DNA from 2 places in the Cellulomonas sp. NPDC089187 genome. Region 1 is predicted to be linked to the other one. Evidence: predicted binding sites of a transcription regulator. Region 1 holds the regulator's gene; the other holds the start of a gene.

Region 1 (7,276 bases):
CGACGGTGCCCAGATGTCCCGCATGCTCTGGGGGCTGTACGGCCAGACCGGCGCGGAGATCGCCCTGGTGCCGGGTGAACGTGCGCAGGTCGACCGGGACGCGCTGATCGAGGTCACCGCCTACGTGCAGTCGATGCTGGACGACACCGTCGCCATCGCCAACAGCGACTACAACGCCGCCGTGGCGTCGTTCAGCACCGGCCGGGTGGGGATGTGCTTCAACGGCAACTGGGAGCTGCCCACCTTCGTGAATGCCGGGGCGGACATCGACGCGATGCCGATGCCGACCCTCTTCGGCACCCCGGGCACCTACGGCGACTCGCACTGCTTCGTGCTGCCGCACCAGGTGAACGTCGACCCCGAACGCCGCGAGGCGGCCTACCGCACCGTGGCCGCGATGCTGAAGAAGTCGCTGCTGTGGAGCCAGGGCGGGCATATCCCGGCCAACCGCACGGTGACCGAGTCCGCCGAGTACCGCGCGGAGCTACCGCAGGCGCACTACGCCTCCGCCAGCGAGAACGCCATCTTCGACCCGCAGGCCTGGTTCACCGGCTCCGGATCGGACTTCCAGGCCCGGGTCGGCGAGGTGCTCCAGACCGCGTGGCTGGACAAGGGATCGCCCGAGTCCGCGGTGGACGGCCTGATCGACCGGCTGAACTCCGCCCTCCAGACCAAGCCGCCGGCGTGAGGAGACCGTGATGACCACGCAGATCAATCCCACCCGGACCGGTGCGGCGACCGTCGCCCTCACTGAGTCGCGACCGGCCAAGAACCGTCGCGGACGCGAGGGGCGTGGCTGGCCCTTCGTGCTGCCGTTCCTGATCGTCGCCACGCTGTTCCTGATCGTGCCCACGCTCTACGGGCTGGGCATGAGCTTCACCGAGCAGTCGCTGATGGGTAACGGCGGCTGGGTCGGCCTGGACAACTACGCCGAGGCGCTGGGCGACGCCACCATGTGGTCGACCCTCGGTCACACCGTCGCTTTCACCGTGTTGAGCACGATCCCGCTGGTGGCGGTCGCGTTGGCGATGGCATTGCTCGTCTACACCGGGCTGCCGGGTCAGTGGTTGTGGCGGCTGGCGTTCTTCGCCCCGTACATGCTGCCCGTCGCCGTCGTCGTGCAGATCTGGGTCTGGCTGTTCCAGCCGGAGATCGGGTTCCTCAACTACTGGCTGGACCGGTTCGGGCTGGACAAGGTCGGCTGGCTGACCGACACCAATGTCGCGATGTGGTCGATGGTGCTGCTGACCCTGTGGTGGACAGTGGGCTTCAACTTCCTGCTGTACCTGTCCGCATTGCAGGCGATCCCCGACCAGATGTACGAGGCCGCCGCACTGGACGGGGCCGGGTCCTGGCGACGACTGTTCTCGATCACCCTGCCGCAGCTCAAGGGCACCACGGTCCTGATCACGGTGCTCCAGGTGCTCGCGTCCCTCAAGGTCTTCGACCAGATGTTCATCGCCTTCAACGGCGGCTCCGGCCCGGGCGGCGTGACCCGGCCGATCCTGCAATACATCTACGACACCGGCTTCACCGGCTACCGGATGGGCTACGCCTCGGCGATGTCGTACATCTTCTTCGCGCTGATCATCGTCGTCACCGTGGTGTTCCAGCTGTTCACCACCCGTCGTCGGGAGGCCAACCGTGGCCGTTGAGACCGTGAACGTGAGCCGGCTGCGCAGTGCGTGGACCGAACGCCGCGATGACAACCGTCGGACCCGGGCGCTGGTGCTCGGCCGGTCCACGGTCGCGACTGTGCTGGCCGTGGTGATCCTGGTCGTGCTCGCGGTCAGCTGGCTGCTACCGATGCTCTGGGCGATCAGCACCAGCTTCAAGACCGAGGCGCAGGCCCAGTCGGTGCCGCTGCAGTGGATCCCGGACGGCGGGTTCACGCTGGAGAACTACACCGCCGTGTTCTCCCGCGGCGAGGTGATGCGCTGGATGGGCAACACCCTGCTGATCGCCGGGGCGGTGACCATCCTGACCGTGGTGCTGTGCGCGTTGGCCGGGTACGGCTTCTCCCGCACCCGGTTCCGCGGTCGACGGCTGCTGTTCGCCGGGACCATCGCGCTGATCGCCATCCCCGGACAGATCCTGATCGTGCCGCTGTTCCGCCAGATGCAGGCCATCGGCGCCGTCGACACCTACCAAGGCGTGATCCTGCCCCAGCTGGTGGCACCGGTCATGGTCTACATCTTCGCCAAATTCTTCTCCGAGATCCCGCAGGAGCTGGAGGACGCCGCCCGGGTGGACGGTGCCGGGCACTGGCGGACGTTCTGGTCCATCGTGCTGCCGATCTCCCGACCGATCGTCTCCGCGGTGGGGATCTTCGTGTTCATCGGGGCGTGGAACAACTTCCTGTGGCCGTTCATCGTCACCAACAACCCGGACCTGATGACCCTGCCGGTCGGACTGTCCACGGTGAAGAACGCCTACGGCACGATCTACGCCCAGACGATGGCTTCCGCGATGATTGCCGCCGCTCCGCTGATCATCCTGTTCATGCTGTTCCAGCGGCAGATCGTCAAGGCCGTGGCGACGACCGGACTCGGCGGACGATGACCATGTGCTAGAACCACGGGGGGCAGAGCGAGGAGGCCACAGTGAGCGCAGCCCGACGGTCGAGCGGTGCGACGATGCACGACGTCGCGCAGCTGGCCCAGGTGTCCGTGAAGACGGTCTCCAATGTGATCAACGGCTACCCGCACATCCGCCCGGCCACCAAACAGCGGGTGGAACAGGCCATCGACCAGCTCGGCTACCGGGTGAACATCACCGCCCGGAGCCTGCGGCAGGGTCGGACCGGCATGATCGGTCTGGCCCTGCCCGAGCTGGGGCTGCCGTACTTCGCGGAGTTGGCGGAGGCGATCATCCGGGTGGCGGAGGAGTCCGGCACCCTGGTGCTGATCGAGCAGACCAACGCGAATCGCGGGCGGGAGATCGAGGCGCTGGGCTCGCGGGTGCGGCACCTGACCGACGGGCTGATCTTCTCCCCGCTGGCGCTCGGGCAGGAGGACGTCGACCTGTTCGATGTGGACTTCCCGATGGTGCTGCTCGGTGAGCGGGTGTTCGGCGGGCCCACCGACCACGTCACCATGGACAACGTCGCTGCCGCCCGCGCCGCCACCGAGCACCTGCTGTCCCTCGGCCGACGTCGGATTGCGGTGATCGGCGCGCACCCGGGGGAGAAGGTCGGCACTGCGGCGCTGCGCATGCAGGGCTACCGCGAGGCGCTGACCGCCGCTGGGCTGCCCGTGGACGAGCGTCTGGTCGCGGAGGCCGGGGCCTGGCACCGCTCCACCGGGGACGCGGCGATGACTCGGCTGTTGGACGACGGGGTGGAGTTCGATGCCGTCTTCGGTCTGAACGACGCGGTGGCCCTCGGTGCGATGCACGCCCTGCGCCTGCGTGGCCGCTCGGTGCCGGAGGACGTGCTGGTGATCGGGTTCGACGACATCGAGGAGGCGTCCTACTCCGCGCCGACGCTCACCTCGGTCGCACCAGGTCTGGAGCAGATCGCCCGGACCGCGGTGCGGTACCTGCTGGAACGGATCGAGGGCAGCGCCCCCGACGGTCCACGCCAGGTGGTGACGGACTTCGCCCTGGTTCCGCGCCAGTCCACTAGTGCCTGACCCACCCCGACCCACCCTGACCCACCCGCCCCCAGCCGCACCGCCGGACCGCACCGGACCGCCGAGTTCGGTGGATCCGAGCCGAGTTCGGTTGCGGCGCAGACGACCTCGCGACCGCACCACCGAACTCGGCGCGGTGCGAGGCGGACCGGGCGCGGGGTCAGAGTGTCCGGGTCAGGACCAGGTCGCGCTCGGTGCGGGCACCGACGGTGAAGGTGCGCTCACCGGCGACCTCGAACCCGTGCCGCCGGTAGAACGCCTGGGCGCGCGCATTTTGGCCGTTCACCCCGAGCACGACCGCGGGCGCACCGCTCGCGCGGGCGGCGTCCAGGGTGGCGGTCATCAGTCGGCCGGCGACCCCGGTGCCCTGAGCGGCGGGTATCAGGTAGCACTTGGACAGGTAGGCGGTGCCCGGCACCGCACCCAGATCCTGATCCAGCGGCTCGCCGATCAGGGTCAGTGTGTAGCCGATCAGCGCCCCCTCGTGCTCCGCGACCAGGACCAGATGCCCCGGGGTGCGCAGATGCTCGGCGAAGTGCGCCGCGGTGAGATGTCCGGCGATGAAGGTCTGCTGGTCGGCGTTCGGCATGTCCGGCGGGCACGCCAGCGGGAAGGTGGCGGCCGCGAGCTCTGCCACCGCGTGCGCCTCAGCGGTCAGCGCTGGCCGGATGACCAGCTGGCCCGGTCGGATCGTCTGCGTGGACCCGGTCGCCGGGGAGTCGGCCTGGACCGGCACTGGACCACCCCTGTCCGTCATCGTCCCCACCGGCTGCGGATGGTCCGGCGCAGGGTCCGCGCGATCAGCGCCAGTGCCCAGATCGAGCCCGCTGCGGTCGCCGCGTCCACCCCGCGTCGGGTCCGGGCCCGACGGTTGCGGAACTCGCGCATCGGCCAGCCGACCTCTGCCGCGTGCCGTCGCAGCCGGGCGTCCGGGTTGATCGCGCAGGGGAATCCGACCTCGGACAGCACGGGCACGTCATTCGCCGAGTCGCCGTAGGCGAAGGACTGGCTCAGATCCAGTCCCTCGCGCTCGGCGAGCGTCCGGACGCCCTCAGCCTTGGCCTGGCCGTGCATCATGTCGCCGACCAGCCGTCCGGTGTAGAACCCGTCGGTGTGCTCGGCGACGGTCCCCAGCGCGCCGGTGGCCCCCAGCCGACGGGCGATCAGGTCGCCGATCTCGACCGGGGTGGCGGTGACCAGCCAGACCTGGTGTCCGGCGCTCAGGTGCTGGTCCAACAATCGCTGGGTGCCCGGGAAGATCCGCAGGGCGAGCACCTCGTCGTAGATGTCCTCGGCGATGGTGAGTACCTCGGCCACCGAACGTCCGCGCATGATGCTCAGCGCCCGGTCGCGCACCTCAGCGATCTGCGCCTTGTTCTCACCGAAGGCGAGGTAGCGCATCTGGTGCAGCGCGAACCGCACGATGTCGCTGGTCTTGAAGAACCCGCGCCGGTAGAGACCGACCCCCAGGTGGAACGCGCTCGCGCCCCGGATGATCGTGTTGTCGACGTCAAAGAACGCCGCGACCCGGGCGTCTGGTCCGTGCTGTGCAGCCAGATCTGCCGCGACCTGCCCGGATGCTCGCCCCTTGGCCGTCGTGGCATCGACGGGTCGGGGCTCGGTGGGCTCGGGCACCCGGCCACTGTAGCCATGCGGCCTAGGCTCGTCCTGTGCCCACCGCCGACAGTCGCGTCACGCTCTTCACCCGTCAGGGGTGCCACCTGTGCGAGTCCGCCCGTGCCGTGCTCCGGGAGGTCTGCGGTGACGACTGGCACGAGGTCGACGTCGACCTGCCCGATGCCCTGACCGGTGACGGTCGACCGGCGGGATCGGCCTACGGGGAGCTGCTGCCGGTGCTGGAGGTGGACGGTCGGCGGGCCGGGTACTGGCAGATCGACACAGATCTGCTCGTCGCAGCCCTGCAACGGTCGTCGAAGCCCTAACCTGGGACCGTGCGCCCGCTGCCGTCGACCACTGTCGCCCGACTGCCGGGATACCTGCGCTCGCTCGGCGGTCTCGCGTCGGAGGGGGCACACACGGTGTCCTCCGACCAGCTCGCCGACCTGGTGGGAGCGTCCCCGGCCCAACTGCGCAAGGACCTGTCCTACCTGGGTGCCGGTGGGCGTCGAGGCGTGGGGTACGAGGTCGACAGTCTGCGCCGTCAGATCGCCCAGGTGCTCGGGATGACCGAGGAGCGCCGACTGGTCATCGTCGGCATCGGTAACCTCGGGCACGCGCTGGCCACCTACTCCGGGTTCGCCGACCGTAGCTTCGAGCTGGTCGGGTTGGTCGACACCGACCCGGCTGTGGTGGGCACCACCGTCGCCGGTCACGTGGTGCGGCATGCGACGGAGCTGGAGAAGGTCGTCGCCGACGGGCAGGCCACCATCGCGATCCTGGCCACGCCCGCGTCGGCCGCGCAGCAGACCGCGGACCGCCTGGTCGCTGCCGGTGTGTCCGGCATTTTGAACTTCGCCCCGCGCACGGTCCGGGTGCCCGATGACGTCGAGGTGCGCGAGGTGGATCTGGGCTCGGAGTTGCAGATCGTGGCCTTCCACGCGCGGCGGCTCAGCGCCGAGAGCTGACGCCTGGGACAGCGCGAGGGCCCGGCCACGGCAGGGGATGTGCGTGGCCGGGCCCTCGCGGGTCCGTGCGGGGTGGGTGCCGGCGGCGGCTGGGCTCGCCAGCACCCACTCCCGGGAAGGGTCAGCCCTTGATGGCGGAGACCTCGAGCGCGATGTTCACCTTGTCGGAGACCAGCACGCCGCCGGTCTCGAGGGCCGCGTTCCAGGTCAGGTCGAAGTCCTTGCGGGAGATCGGCAGGGTGGCGGAGAAGCCGGCGCGCTGGTTGCCGAACGGGTCGGTGGCGGCACCGCCGAACTCGACGGCCAGGTCGACGGACTTGGTCACGCCGTGGATGGTCAGGTCGCCGGTGACGATGTAGTCCTCGCCGTCCGCCTTGACCGCGGTGGAGGTGAAGGTCCACTCGCCGAACTTCTCCACATCGAAGAAGTCGCCGCTCTTGAGGTGGCCGTCGCGGCCCGCGTCACCGGTGGTGATGGTGGACGGGTCCAGGGTGGCGGTGACGGCGGAGACCTCGAGGTCCTCGCCGACGGTGATCGCGCCACCGGTCACGGCGACGGTGCCCCGCACCTTGGAGATGCCGGCGTGGCGCACGGTGAAGGAGGCCTCGGTGTGCGACGGGTCGATGTTCCAGGTGCCGGCGACCAGGCCGGTGGGCAGAGCGGTCATGATGTCCATCCTCGTTAGTTGAAGCGTCAATCGCTGATAGTTGAGATTTCTACTACAGTGGACGCGAGGATGCAAGAGGACGTGCGAGAGGATGGTCCGGTGACCGACGTGAAGTGGCTCAGTGACGACGAGCAGGGCTGGTGGCGCGCTTATCGCGACGGCACCGCGCGTCTGCTGGACGTCCTCGGGCACGAGCTGGAGCGGGACACCGGCCTGTCGCTGGGCGAGTACGAGGTGCTGGTGCGGCTGTCCGAGGCGCCCGAGCGCACGCTGCGGATGTCCGAGCTGGCCGGTGAGCTGGCTCACTCGCGCAGCCGCCTGACCCACACGATCCGCCGGATGGAGAACGCCGGACTGGTCGAACGCACCCCCTGCGCACAGGACGCCCGCGG
Region 2 (7,276 bases), 470 kb from region 1:
GTCAGCACCTCATCCCCGGGGCCGGTCAGCGCCAGGATGGTCGCGGCCAGTGCCTCGGTGGCACCGGTGGTGATCAGTACCTCGCGGTCGGGGTCGAGGTCCAGGCCGTAATGCCGTCGCTGGTGTGCGGCCACTGCCGTGCGCAGCTCGGGGATGCCTGGTCCGGGCGGGTACTGGTTGGCACCGGCGGTGATCGCCGCGGTGGCGGCGCGCTTGACCGACTCAGGGCCGTCGACGTCGGGGAAACCCTGGCCGAGGTTGAGGGCTCCGGTGCGGGCGGCGAGCGCGGACATCTCGGTGAAGATCGTCGCGTGCAGCTGGCCGTCGTCGCCGAGCAGGCCGGTGGCGTGGGCGACATCGCGCCAGCGTCCGGTGGGCAGGTTGTCGGTGCTCATCCCCGCCGAGGGTAGTCCGGACGGGTGGGGCGTGGGCTCACAGTCCAGCGGCGGCGAGCAGGCCGACCACCACCAGGACCAGCAGCGAGGTCCAGGCGCACACCACCCACCATGCGGCGTGCTGCCGCTTGCGCAGGGTGGTGCGGTGGGCAGTCATACCCAGGCAGATCGGCAGGCGGCGGGTCCGGGCAAGGCTTCCATCGGAGGATTCTCAGCCCTGCGCGGAGGCGACATCTCCCGCCACGCGCTCCAACTGATCGGACAGCGCACGCAGGGCGTCGGCGGTGGCCTGGTCCACGCCGGAGGCGGCGGAGTCCAGCGCGGTACGGGCAGCATCCAGGTCGCTCTGAGCCTGGGTGAGCTGATCGGCGGCGGCCTGCGACCCATTCGCGGCGGCGGCATCCACCGCGGCGGTGGCCCCGTCCAGTGCGGTGGAGGCCTCGGTGACCGCGTTCTGGGCGGCGTCGGTGGTGCCGGTGACCCGCTCCCGTGCGTCGCTCAGCGCGGTACCGGCCTGGTCGATGCTCGCGGCGGCCTGGTCGGCGATCTCCCCCAGGCGGTCGACGGTGGCCCCGGCAGATTCCACGGCATCACGGGCCTGGTCGACGGCGTTCTGGGCCTCGGCGCAGCCCACCAACAGCAGGGCAGCGAGCGGCAGTGTGGTCACGGTGAGGGCGGCTGGAGTGCGGCGCATCGGATGAGTGTGGCATCCGGTGCTGAGTGATAGCTGGACATGCCGGTGCCCCGTCCACTGCCGGAGTGGACGGGGCACCGGTCGCGGGTCAGGAGGCCGGTGCCTCCTGCTTGCGGGCCTTCACATCGGCGACGGAGGTGCCGTAGTACGCGGCGGTCATGATCTCCTTCATGTCCTCGCGCATCGGCATCCGCGGGTTGGCCGGGGCGCACTGGTCCTCGTAGGCACCCATCGCCACCTCGTCCAGGCGGGCGATGAACTCCTGCTCGTCCACGCCCTGGGCCTGGAAGGAGTTCGGGATACCGACCTTGGCGCGCAGGGCCTCGACCGCCAGGGCGTAGGACTCCACGCCCTGCTCCGGGGTCTCGGCCGGCAGGCCCAGCATCGCGGCGATCTGCTGGAAGCGCTCCGGGGCGACGTAGTGCTCGTACTTCGGCCAGCTGGTGAGCTTGGTCGGGATTTGACCGTTGTACCGGATCACGTGCGGCAGCAGGGTCGCGTTGGTCCGGCCGTGCACCAGGTGGTAGGTCGAGCCGATCACGTGGGCCATGGCGTGCACGATCCCGAGGAACGCGTTACCGAAGGCCATGCCCGCGATGGTGCCGGCGTTGTGCATCTTCTCCCGCGCGGCCTTGGTCGCCGGGTCGGCGGGGTCACCGTTCACGGACTGGGCCAGGTTGTCGAAGATCAGCCGGATCGCCTGCAACGCCATGCCGTCGGTGAAGTCGTTCGCGTAGACCGCGACGAAGGCCTCGGTGGCGTGGGTCAGCGCGTCGAATCCGGAGTCCGCCGCCAGGCTCGCGGGCATCTTGGAGGTCAGCACCGGGTCGATGATCGCCACGGTCGGGGTCAGCGCGTAGTCGGCCAGGGGGTACTTCTTGCCGGCCTCCGGGTCGGAGATCACCGCGAAGGGGGTGACCTCGGCACCGGTGCCTGAGGTGGTGGGGATGCAGACCAGCTTGGCCAGGTCACCCAGGATCGGGAACTTGAACGCACGCTTGCGCACGTCGAAGAACTTCTGCTTCAGGTCGCTGAAGACGATCTCCGGGTGCTCGTACAGCAGCCACATCACCTTGGCGGCGTCCATCGGGGAGCCACCGCCCAGCGCGATGATCGTGTCCGGGCGGAAGTGCCGCATCTGCGCCGCACCGGCCTGCACGGTCTGCACCGAGGGCTCCGGCTCGACCTGGTCGATGATCTGCACCGACACCTTGTTCGGGCGGCGGTTCAGCACGTCCAGCACCTTGTCGACGAATCCCAGGGTGGTCATCGTGGAGTCGGTGACGATGGTGACGCGCTCGACGTCGGCCATGTCGGACAGGTAGCGGATGGCGTTCGGCTCGAAGTACGTCTTGGCCGGGACCTTGAACCACTGCAAGTTGTTGTTCCTCCGGCCCACGCGCTTGATGTTCACCAGGTTGATCGCCGACACGTTGTTGGACACCGAGTTGTGGCCGTAGGAGCCGCAGCCCAGGGTCAGCGAGGGGATGAAGGCGTTGTAGATGTCGCCGATGCCACCAAGGGAGGACGGGGCGTTGCAGATCACCCGGATCGCCTTGACCCGGCGGCCGTACTCGACGGTCAGTGCGTCGTCCTGGGTGTGGATCGCGGCGGAGTGACCCAGACCGTCGAACTCCACCATCTGCTCGGCGAGTTGGAAGCCGTGCTCGGTGCTGGTGGCGCGCAGGACGGCGAGCACCGGGCAGAGCTTCTCCCGGGTGAGCGGCTCGTGCGGGCCGACGCCGGAGACCTCGGCCAGGATGATCGAGGTGCCCTCGGGGACCGTGAACCCGGCCTGCTCCGCGATCCACTGCGGCGACTTGCCGACCACGGTGGGGTTCAGCTTCGCGTCGGCGCAGTTCTTGCCCTTGGCCTCGACACCGAAGATGAACTTCTCCAGCAGCGCCTTCTCCTTCTTGCTCACCTTGTAGGCGTGCAGGACGGCGAACTCGGCCAGGGCAGCGTCGTAGATCTCGTCGTCGAGGATGACGGCCTGCTCGGAGGCGCAGATCATGCCGTTGTCGAAGGCCTTGCTCAGCACCACGTCGTTGACCGCACGCTTGAGCTTGGCCGACTTCTCGATGTAGGCGGGGACGTTGCCGGCACCGACGCCGAGGGCGGGCTTGCCGCAGGAGTAGGCCGACTTCACCATCGCGTTGCCACCGGTGGCCAGGATCGTGGAGACCCCGGGGTGGTTCATCAGCGTGCTGGTCGCCTCCATCGAGGGGGCCTCGACCCACTGGATGCAGTGCTCGGGGGCACCGGCGGCCACCGCGGCGTCGCGGACCACCGTGGCGGCGGCCACGGAGGACTGCTGCGCGTTCGGGTGGAAGGCGAAGATGATCGGGTTGCGGGTCTTCAGCGCGATCAGGGCCTTGAAGATCGCGGTGGAGGTGGGGTTGGTCACCGGGGTCATCGCGCAGATGACGCCCACCGGCTCGGCGATCTCGGTGATGCCGTTGATCTCGTCCTCGTTGATCACGCCCACCGTCTTGAGGGACGACATCGAGTTGGTGACGTGCTCGCAGGCGAAGATGTTCTTGACGGCCTTGTCCTCGAACACGCCGCGGCCGGTCTCGTTCACGGCGAGCTCGGCCAGGTGACCGTGCTGGTCCAGGGCGGCGACGGCGGCCTTCTTCACCAGGCGGTCGACATCCTCCTGGGTGAAGCGGGCGTACTCGGCCAGGGCCTTGGTGGCGCCGGCGACCAGCTGGTCGATCGCGGCGGTGACGCCGGTGTCGGTGCTCGTGGTGGTGGTCACGCGGGTCTCCCGTGTGCTCGATTCCGATGGGCTGAGGGCGACGGTGACCTCGTGAAAACAGACTAAGTGATTGCATTCACAAAGTCTGGGCCCCATGTCCCACGGACCTTCGACCCGGGCGCTTTGAGTGGGTTTCGGCTAGATCCGATTGATGGGGGCGGCGTCCAAGGACTCGTCCTCCAGATCCAGCTCCCGGAGCACCTGACGCATCACGACCTCGTCGATGTTGCCCGCATCCCGCTCGGCCACCAGGGCAGCGCGCTGAGCAGCCACGATGTCCCGGCGCAGGTCCTGCATCGCCCGGCTGCGGCTCGAGCTGACCCGGGCCAGGTCCTCCTCACTGGCGATGGACGGGTCCAACATGATCGCGGTGGCCTTCTCCTTGCGCGCGATGCCCTCGGCCAGCCCCTGGGTGAGCAGGGCCGCCTTCTTGGCACCGATCTGCGGTGTCCACTGCTCCCGGCGCTCCTCGATCACCTGCTGGGCGGCCTTCGCAGTGGAGATCCGCAGGCGAGCCTCCTGCGCGCGGTCCCGAATGCCGTCGTCCGAACGCACCCCCAGGCGGTGGATCAACCACGGCAGAGTGAGTCCCTGGAGCAACAGGGTGCCGATGGCCACGCTGTACGCGACGAGCTGAAGCGTCGCCCGATCCGGGAACGCGACACCCCCGGCCAACGCGGGGATACCGGCTGCCGCCGCCAGGGTCACCACGCCGCGCATCCCGGCCCAGGAGACCACCGCCGACTCCTTCACCGACAGGGCGTCGGAATGGTCGCGGTGCGAGCCGGGCAGGCGCAGATGATCCACCCAGGCGGTGGCGAAGACGTACAGCGGGCGCACCACCATCGCCGTGCCCAGCACCGCCGCGGCCAGCAGCAGCGCGGTGCCCAGACCCTGGTTGGAGGCGTTCACATCCGCGATCAGCCAGGGCAGCTGCACCCCGATCAGGGCAAAGGTGAAGGACTCCAACAGCAGATCCAGGGTCTCCCAGATCGGGTCCTGCACCAGCCGCGTGGCATATCCGGCACTCGGCGCGGTATGGCCCAGGTACAGCCCGGCGGCGACCACGGCCAACACCCCGGAGCCGCCCAGGTGCTCGGCACCCCAGTAGCACGCGAAGGGGGTGAGCAGCGCGATGGTCGAGGACACCACCGAGTCGTCGAAGCGCAGCCGCAGCTGGTGCACCACCCAGCCGATCACCAGACCCAGCGCCACCCCGACCAGCACGGCCAACGCGAAGGTGGTCAGCCCCTCGGAGAACGCCCACGCCCCGGAGGCGGCACCGGCCAGCGCCACCTTGTACAGGGTCAGTGAGGTGGCGTCGTTGATCAGACTCTCCCCAGAAATCACCGTCATTACCCGGCGCGGCAGACCCAACTTCCGGCCCACCGCAGCAGCCGCCACCGCATCCGGGGGAGCGACCACCGCGCCCAGCACCAGTGCCGCGGCGAAGGGCAGGTCCGGGATCAGCGCCCAGGCCACCAGGGCCACCGCCACCGCAGAGACCAGCACCAGGCCCACGCCCAGGCGCACGATGGAGTTCAACGAGCGCCGCATGTCCTGATACGACGAGGACCGCGCAGCGGAGAACAGCAGCGGCGGCAGCACGAACTCCAGGATCAGCTGCGGGTCGATGTCGTACTCCGGCACACCCGGGATGTACGACACCACCAGGCCCGCGGCCACCAGCACCAGCGGGGCGGACCAACCACGACGACGGCAGACGGCGGTGACCACCACGGCCCCGGCGATCAGGGCGAAGATCTGGGCACGGTCCACGGGCAGCTCCCTCGGAAGTCGACTGCCAGTGACGATAAACCGGTCACGGGTACCCAGGGGTGTGAGCGCCCTGGGTACCCGTGGTGGATCAGCCTGCGGGGGCGGGCGGCGGGGTCACCGCCGGGTGGTCCGGCACCGACGCGGTGATCAGCGTCCCGTCCGCCCGGCGGCTGCCCTCGATGTCCCGGACGGTCGGCGTCCCGATCAGACGGGGCGCGGGGGCTAGCGTCACCGTGACCGGCTCACCGGCCCTGACGGTGACCGCCTCGCCGCGGACCAGCAGCTGTGCCTCCTCGCCGTCCTCGACAGTCAGGCGCAGCTCGGTGTGCCGCACATCCACCCGGACCCGGGTGCTGTGCAGGGTGATCCGGTAGGTCAGACCGTCCCAGACCTCGGGCAGGCGCGGGTCGAGGGTGATGACGCCCTCGTGGTCGCGCATGCCACCGAAACCGCAGGCCAGGGCGCTCCACACCCCGCCCAACGAGGCGACGTGCACCCCGTCGGAGGTGTTGTGGTGCAGGTCGGCCAGGTCGACGTAGACCGCGGAGTTGAAGTAGCGCAGCGCCAACTCCTGGTAGCCGACCTCGCTGGCGATGATCGACTGCACCACCGCAGACAGGGTGGAGTCGCCGGTGGTCAGCGGGTCGTAGTAGTCGAAGTCCGCGAGCTTCTCCTCCAGGGTGAACTGGTCACCCTGCAGGAACAGTGCCAGCACCACATCGGCCTGCTTGAGCACCTGGAACCGGTAGATCACCAGCGGGTGGTAGTAGAGCAGCAGCGGACGCTTGCTGGGGTCGGTGTTGGCCAGGTCCCACAGCTCCTTCTCCAGGAACTGCGAGTCCTGCGGGTGGATGCCCAGTCGCTCGTCGAAGGGGATCGCCATGTGCTCGGCGGCCCGGGCGAACTCGTCCAGCTCGTCCTGGGTCAGGTGCAGGCGCTCCAGCAGTGCGGCGTGTGCGGCGGGGTCGTCCTTGGCCAGGCGGTCCACGGCGTCGACCGCGCCCCGCAGGTTGGCGCGGGCCATCACGTTGGTGAACAGGTTGTCGTTCACCACGGTGGTGTACTCGTCAGGGCCGGTGACCCCGTGGATGTGGAAGGTGCTGTCGCCGTTGTGGCCGCGCCAGAAGCCGAGGTCGGCCCACATCCGGGCGGTCTCCACCAGGATGTCGATCGCCTCTCGGGCCAGGAAGTCCTGGTCCCCGGTCGCCGCGACGTACTGCTTGACGGCATGGGCGATATCCGCGTCGATGTGGTACTGCGCGGTGCCGGCGGCGTAGTAGGCGCTGGCCTCCTCGCCGTTGATCGTGCGCCAGGGGAACAGCGCACCGTTCTGGTTCAGCTCGGCGGCACGCTTGCGGGCGTCGTCCAGCATCGTGTACCGGAACCGGAGCGCGTTGCGGGCGATCCGCGGCGAGGTGTACGTCAAGAAGGGCAGGACGTAGATCTCGGTGTCCCAGAAGTAGTGACCCGAGTAGCCCGAGCCGGTCAAGCCCTTGGCCGGGATGCCGTTGCCCTCCGCGCGGGCGGTGGCCTGGGCGATCTGGAACAGGTTCCACCGGATCGCCTGCTGGAGCTCCGGCTGCCCGGGAACCTCGACATCGCTGCGCGTCCAGAAGGCATCCAGCCATGCCCGCTGCTCGGTGAACT

The links. Region 1 encodes Rex, which represses fermentation and respiration genes when NADH is low (regulators of the CRP and FNR family bind a similar motif). Its sites were predicted from a motif close to CTTGTGAANNNNTTCACAAG; they were not measured.
Region 2: a site for Rex is predicted at 3,914-3,933, ahead of adhE (bifunctional acetaldehyde-CoA/alcohol dehydrogenase). Genes of this name have one in related genera too.

Annotation. Positions count from the first base shown of each region.
Region 1 is NZ_JBFBHI010000003.1:494,843-502,118, reverse strand. It holds gene AB0N78_RS10650 (extracellular solute-binding protein) at 1-688, shown strand, start outside; gene AB0N78_RS10645 (sugar ABC transporter permease) at 699-1,655, shown strand; gene AB0N78_RS10640 (carbohydrate ABC transporter permease) at 1,645-2,562, shown strand; gene AB0N78_RS10635 (LacI family DNA-binding transcriptional regulator) at 2,604-3,632, shown strand; gene AB0N78_RS10630 (GNAT family N-acetyltransferase) at 3,793-4,368, opposite strand; gene AB0N78_RS10625 (HAD-IB family hydrolase) at 4,386-5,267, opposite strand; gene AB0N78_RS10620 (glutaredoxin family protein) at 5,303-5,575, shown strand; gene AB0N78_RS10615 (redox-sensing transcriptional repressor Rex) at 5,585-6,217, shown strand; gene AB0N78_RS10610 (YceI family protein) at 6,339-6,884, opposite strand; gene AB0N78_RS10605 (MarR family transcriptional regulator) at 6,984-7,276, shown strand, end outside.
Region 2 is NZ_JBFBHI010000003.1:26,501-33,776, reverse strand. It holds gene AB0N78_RS08355 (pyridoxal phosphate-dependent aminotransferase) at 1-395, opposite strand, end outside; gene AB0N78_RS08350 (molybdopterin oxidoreductase) at 433-552, opposite strand; gene AB0N78_RS08345 (hypothetical protein) at 607-1,089, opposite strand; gene adhE (bifunctional acetaldehyde-CoA/alcohol dehydrogenase) at 1,178-3,850, opposite strand; gene AB0N78_RS08335 (Na+/H+ antiporter) at 3,989-5,629, opposite strand; gene AB0N78_RS08330 (glycosyl hydrolase family 65 protein) at 5,718-7,276, opposite strand, start outside.